2 linked regions of the Streptomyces hawaiiensis genome follow. The protein of the gene in region 1 interacts with the protein of each later gene in a pairwise test. Links are inferred from orthologs where the notes say so. Each region holds a gene or a part of one and is shown on either strand. Other genes may lie near its edges.

Region 1 (3,050 bases):
ACGGGCCGTACGCACGCGCCATGGTGCGGATCTGCAAGGAGGAGTCGTTCCACCAGCGGCAGGGCTACGAGCTGCTGATGACCATGATGCGCGGCACCCCGGAGCAGCGCGAGATGGTGCAGGACGCGGTGAACCGCTGGTGGTGGCCGTCGCTGATGATGTTCGGCCCGCCCGACGACGCCTCGCCCAACTCGGCGCGGTCCATGGCCTGGAAGATCAAGCGGCACAGCAACGACGAACTGCGCCGGCGCTTCGTCGACATGACCGTCCCGCAGGCCGAGAAGCTCGGCGTTACGCTCCCCGACCCGGAGCTGCGCTGGAACGAGGAGCGGGGCCACCACGACTTCGGCACGCCCGACTGGGACGAGCTGATGCGGGTCATCAAGGGCGACGGCCCGTGCAACGACCAGCGGATGCAACGGCGCCGCACGGCTCACGAGGAGGGCTCCTGGGTGCGCGAGGCGGCCACCGCCCACGCGGCCAAGCAGGCGGCCCGCGAGCGGAAGGGAGCGGTGGCATGACCGCCGACAAGCAGGACTGGCCGCTGTACGAGGTGTTCGTGCGCGGCAAGCGCGGGCTGAACCACGTCCACGTGGGCTCGCTGCACGCCGCCGACGACCGCATGGCGCTCACCCACGCCCGCGACCTGTACACCCGGCGCAACGAGGGCGTCTCGATCTGGGTCGTGCGCTCCGAGCACATCGCCGCCTCCACCCGCGACGAGAAGGACCCCTTCTTCGAGCCCAGCGCCGACAAGGTCTACCGGCACCCGACCTTCTACGACATCCCCGACGACGTCCCCCACATCTGAAGGACAGGGCATGAGCGACGACCACGTCTACATGACCCTCGCCGAGGGACACGAGGACGACACCCGCTGGGCCTACGGCACCGGCTTCGAGGACCCCCTGCACGGCGTGGACACCGCCCTACCCGAGGGTGTGGACGCCGGTGAACTGGCCGCCCTCTGCGTGACCTTGGCCGACGACGCCTTGGTCGCCGCCCAGCGGCTCGCCGAGTGGACCACCCGCGCCCCCGAGCTGGAGGAGGAGGTGGCGCTGGCCAACATCGGGCTCGACCTGCTCGGCCAGGCCCGTCTGCTCTACTCCCGCGCGGGCCAGGTCGACGGCACCGGCCGCGGCGAGGACGCCTACGCCTACTTCCGTGACGCCGGCGACTTCCGCAACGTACGCCTGGCCGAACTCCCCAATGGCGACTTCGCGTTCACCATCGTGCGGCTGCTGGTGTTCGCCGGCTGGCGCCTCGCGCACTTCGAGCGGCTCACCGCACACGGAGACCCGGTGCTCGCGGCGATCGCCGCCAAGGGCGTGAAGGAGCTGGCGTACCACCGCCAGTACGCGGCCGAGTGGGCCGTGCGCCTCGGCGACGGCACCGAGGAGTCGCACCGCCGGATGCGCAAGGCGCAGGAACAGGTGGCGCCCTACCTGGGCGAGCTGTTCACGGCGTACGACGTCCGCGACGAGGTCGTCGCCGTCCTGCGCCAGGTCACCGAGGCGGCCGGGCTGCCCATGCCCGTCTACCGCCCGCTGCCCGGCTCGGGCCGCGCAGGCGAGCACACCGAGCATCTCGCCCCGCTGCTGGCCGAGTTGCAGGGTGTGGCCCGCGCCCACCCGGAGGCGTCATGGTGACGGCACTCCCGGACGCGCGACGGGCCCGGCGCATCGCCGAGCAGGTGCCCGACCCCGAACTGCCCATGCTCACGCTGGCCGACCTCGGAGTGCTGCGCGAGGTGTCGCTGACCCCGGAGGGAACGGTGGTCGCGAGCCTGACCCCGACCTACTCGGGCTGCCCGGCGATGGCGGAGATGCGTGCCGGCGTGGCCGCCCGGCTGCGCGAGGCGGGGTACGCGCGCGTGGAGATCCGCACGGTCCTCGACCCGCCGTGGAGCAGTGACTGGATCACGGCGGCCGGCCGGCGCAAGCTCGCCGAGCACGGCATCGCCCCGCCCGGCGCCGCACCGGCGCGCGCCACCGGCCCGGTCCCGCTCGTGCTGTCGCCGGCCCGACGCTCGGTGCCCTGCCCCCGCTGCGGTCACCCCGACACCGAGGAGACCTCCCGCTTCGGCGCCACGTCCTGCAAGTCCCTGTGGCGCTGCCTCGCCTGCCGCGAGCCGTTCGAGTACCTCAAGGAGATCTGATGGAGGACCTGATGGAGCCGGCCCCCGCCCCGGCGGCACGCCCGAGTGCCCGCCGACGTCCGGTCTTCCACCCCCTGCGGGTCGCCGCCGTGCAGCCGCTGTGCGAGGACGCGGCAGCTGTGAGCTTCGACATCCCGGCCGAGCTGGCCGAGGAGTTCACCTTCGCGCCCGGCCAGTCGCTCACCCTGCGCCGTGACATCGACGGCCGGGACGAGCGCCGCTCGTACTCGATCTGCGCACCCGCCGGCACAGCGCCGCGCATCGGCGTCCGGGTCGTGCCGGGCGGCCTGTTCTCCTCCTGGCTGGTGCACGACGTACGCCCCGGCGACACCGTCGAGGTGATGGCACCCACCGGCGCCTTCACGCCCGACCTCACCACCCACGGCCACCACGTCCTGATCGCCGCCGGTTCCGGCATCACGCCCATGGTCTCCATCGCCGAGTCCGTCCTGGCCGCCGACTCCCGCTCGCGCGTCACCCTCCTCTACGGCAACCGCCGCACCGGCACGGTGATGTTCGCCGACGAACTCGCCGACCTGAAGGACCTCTACCCCACGCGGTTCCAGCTCGCCCACGTCCTCTCCCGCGAGCCCCGCGAGGCCGAGGTGCTCTCCGGCCGCCTCGACGCCGAGCGGCTCTCCGCCCTCGTCGACGCGCTGGTCGGCGTGGAGTTTGCCGACCACTGGTGGCTGTGCGGCCCGCACGGCATGGTCCGCGCCGCCCAGCAGGTCCTGACCGGCCTCGGCGTGCCCGCCGACCGCGTCCACCAGGAACTCTTCTACGCCGACGACGAGCCCGTCCGCGAGGTCCACCACACCGAGACGGGCCCCACCGGCCCGGTCAGCCAGGTCACCGTCACCCTCGACGGCCGCTCCACCACGTCCCCCTGTCC
Region 2 (3,314 bases), 5.7 Mb from region 1 along the record:
GCGGAGCGGATCCGGAAGGCCACCCAGGCCGAGTACATCGTGGTGATGGACTGGCGGGGCGTGCGCTGGTCGCACACGGACCCGAAGCAGATCGGCGGCATCGTCTCGACCGACCCCGGCCAGGCCTTGGCCGGCAAGGAGATCATGGAGATCGACAGCGGCACCCTGGGCCGCTCCGCCCGGGGCAAGGTGCCGCTGCGCGACAGCGACGGCACCGTCGTCGGCGCCGTCTCGGTCGGCATCGCCTACGACAGCGTCCGTGCCCGCCTGATCCACGCGATCCCGGGGCTGCTCGCGTACGCCGGCGGTGCCCTGGCCGTGGGCGCGCTGGCCGCGTGGCTCATCTCCCGGCGGGTCCATCGGCAGACGAGGGACCTGGCCTTCTCGGACATCGCGGCGCTTCTGTCGGAACGCGAGGCGATGCTGCACGGCATCCGGGAGGGCGTCGTCGCCCTGGACCGCACCGGCCGCATCCGCCTCGTGAACGACGAAGCACAGCGCCTGCTGGGCCTGAGGGAAACGGTGGTAGGCCGTACGCCCGACGAGGCGCTCGGCGCGGGCCGTACGGCCGATGTTCTCGCCGGACGCGTCACCGGCACGGATCTGCTCACCGTGCGCGGCCAGCGGGTACTGGTCGCCAACCGTATGCCCACAGACGACGGCGGTGCCGTGGCCACCCTGCGCGACCGCACCGAGCTGGAGCAGCTGGGCCGCGAACTGGACTCCACCCACGGTCTGATCGACGCCCTGCGCGCCCAGGACCACGAGCACGCCAACCGGATGCACACGCTTCTGGGACTGCTCGAACTGGAGATGTACGACGACGCCGTCGAGTTCGTCGGCGAGGTGGTCGGCGATCACCGGGCCACCGCGGAACAGGTCACCGAGCGGATCGAGGACCCGCTGCTCGCCGCCCTCCTGGTCGGCAAGGCGACCGTCGCGGCCGAGCGGGGCGTCGTCCTGTGGGTGTCGGACCGGACCCGGCTGCCCGACCGGCTGGTCGACCCGCAGGGGCTCGTCACCGTCGTGGGGAACCTGGTGGACAACGCCCTCGACGCCGTCGCCGGCAAGCCGCACGCGCGCGTGGAGGTCGAACTGCGCGCCAAGGGGCGTACGGCGATCCTCAGGGTGCGCGACACCGGGCCGGGGATCCCGCCGCAGCACAGGGAGTTGATCTTCACGACGGGATGGTCTACGAAGAAGCCGCCGGCTCACCGCGAGCGGGGTATCGGACTTTCCCTGGTGCGCAGGCTGGCGGAGCGGCAGGGTGGCAGCGCGACCGTCGGCGAGGCGCACGGCGGGGGCGCGGAGTTCACCGTCGTCCTGCCCGAGGCGCTGGCCGAGCCGGATCCCCAACCGGCCGCACTGACCGTGCCGTCAGCTCCGCAGACCGTCGAGGAGGAGTCGAGATGATCGAGGTCCTGGTCGTGGACGACGACATGAGGGTCGCGCGGGTCAACGCCGCCTACGTCGAGAAGGTGCCGGGCTTCCATGTCGCCGGAGAGGCCCACAGCGCCACGGAGGCGCTGCACCGACTGGAGACGCTGCCCCGGCTGGACCTCGTGCTCCTGGACCACTACCTCCCGGACGCGACGGGGCTCGCGGTCGTCCAGGAGATGCGGCGGCGCGGTGACCAGACCGACGTGATCATGGTGACGGCGGCCCGGGACGTCTCCACCGTGCAGGCGGCGATGCGGCACGGCGCGCTGCAGTACCTGGTCAAACCGTTCGCCTTCGCCGGCCTGCGCGCCAAGCTGGAGGCCTACGCGGAGCTGCGCCGCACCCTGGACGGTGGCGGAGAGGCGGAACAGGCCGAGGTGGACCGCATCTTCGGGGCCCTGTCGGCGCCGTCCGAGCCCGACCTGCCCAAAGGGCACTCCCCCACCACCGCGGAGCTGGTCCGCCAGTCCCTGATGCACGCGGACGGGCCCCTGTCCGCCCAGGAGATCGCCGAGCGCACCGGGGTGAGCCGCCAGACCGCCCAGCGCTATCTGAAGCTCCTGGAGCGCACGGGACGGGCAAGACTGACCCTCAAGTACGGCGACGCGGGCCGCCCGGAACACCGTTACGTGTGGGCGACCCGCGGCTAGGACGTCCGCCTGCCGTGCTTCCGCGCGAACTCGGTGATGACTGCCACGGCAACGAAGGCAGCAGCCCTACGCCGCTCCCGCCCCGGTCAGCGACCGCACCTCGGTCTCCGCGTGCTTGGCCTCGTCAGGGACCTCCGTCGAGGTGAGCGTGCCCAGCCAACCCGCGAGGAAGCCCAGAGGGATCGAGACCAGACCCGGGTTCTGCAGGGGGAAGTACTGGAAGTCGATGCCCGGGAACAGCGAGTCCGGGCTGCCCGAGACGACCGGTGACAGCACCACGAGCACCACGGCCGGGGCCAGGCCGCCGTAGACGGCCCACACGGCGCCCCGAGTGGTGAAGCCGCGCCAGAACAGGGAGTAGAGCAGCACCGGCAGGTTCGCCGACGCGGCGACGGCGAAGGCCAGGCCCACCAGGAACGCCACGTTGAGGTCCCGCGCCAGCAGACCGAGGGCGATCGCCACCACGCCGACGCCGACGGCCGCGACACGGGCCACCGCCACCTCGCTGCGCGGCCTCCTGCCCCGGCGCCGCACAGACGCGTACAGGTCGTGGGCCACGGACGCCGAGGACGCGAGCGTGATGCCGGCGACCACGGCGAGGATCGTGGCGAAGGCGACCGCGGCGACGATCGCGAAGAGGACCGTCCCGCCGGTGGATCCCGCCCCACCGCCCAGATCGAGCGCCAGCAGCGGAACCGCCGTGTTCCCCGCCGCGTTCGACCCGCGCACCGCCTCCGGGCCCAGGACGGCGGCCGCACCGAATCCGAGCACGATCGTCATGAGGTAGAAGCCACCGATGAGCCCGACGGCCCAGACGACCGAGCGGCGGGCGGCGCGCGCGGTGGGCACGGTGTAGAAGCGCGACAGGATGTGCGGCAGCCCCGCCGTGCCCAGCACCAGAGCCAGCCCCAGACTGATGAAGTCGAAGCGGGCGGTCCAGTCCCCGCCGTACTTCAGCCCCGGCGCCAGAAACGCCTCCCCGTGCCCGCTGCGCTCGGCCGCCGTGAGCAGCAGCCGGTTCAGGTCGCCGTGAAAGCGCATCAGGACGAGCACCGTCAGCGCGATGGTGCCGCCGAGAAGCAGAACGGCCTTGACGATCTGGATCCACGTGGTCGCGCGCATCCCTCCCAACGACACATAGACCACCATGAGTGCGCCCACGCCGATGACGGTCCAGGCCCGCGCGGCGTCGCTCGTGCCCCCGAGCAGCAGCGCCACCAGGCT

The links.
Region 2: the proteins of paaC (region 1) and CEB94_RS30095 interact in binary tests that used the Escherichia coli proteins (3 or more experiments, as listed by UniProt). The link is inferred for Streptomyces hawaiiensis from one-to-one orthologs.

The regions. Positions count from the first base shown.
Region 1 is NZ_CP021978.1:802,074-805,123, reverse strand. What follows is about bases 1-2,735. They hold paaC (1,2-phenylacetyl-CoA epoxidase subunit PaaC), read left to right. Parts: upstream 1-821; coding sequence 822-1,649; downstream 1,650-2,735. Other genes in these bases: paaD (1,2-phenylacetyl-CoA epoxidase subunit PaaD), read left to right, coding at 1,643-2,158; paaB (1,2-phenylacetyl-CoA epoxidase subunit PaaB), read left to right, coding at 518-811; paaA (1,2-phenylacetyl-CoA epoxidase subunit PaaA), read left to right, coding at 1-521. UniProt on the Escherichia coli protein: Component of 1,2-phenylacetyl-CoA epoxidase multicomponent enzyme system which catalyzes the reduction of phenylacetyl-CoA (PA-CoA) to form 1,2-epoxyphenylacetyl-CoA. The subunit C may be essential for structural integrity of the alpha subunit.
Region 2 is NZ_CP021978.1:6,523,281-6,526,594, reverse strand. What follows is about bases 251-3,249. They hold CEB94_RS30095 (response regulator), read left to right. Parts: upstream 251-1,409; coding sequence 1,410-2,090; downstream 2,091-3,249. Other genes in these bases: CEB94_RS30090 (solute symporter family protein), read right to left, coding at 2,157-3,249; CEB94_RS30100 (sensor histidine kinase), read left to right, coding at 251-1,413. Outside these bases: more of CEB94_RS30100, read left to right, coding at 1-250; more of CEB94_RS30090, read right to left, coding at 3,250-3,314. UniProt on the Escherichia coli protein: Member of the two-component regulatory system DpiA/DpiB, which is essential for expression of citrate-specific fermentation genes and genes involved in plasmid inheritance.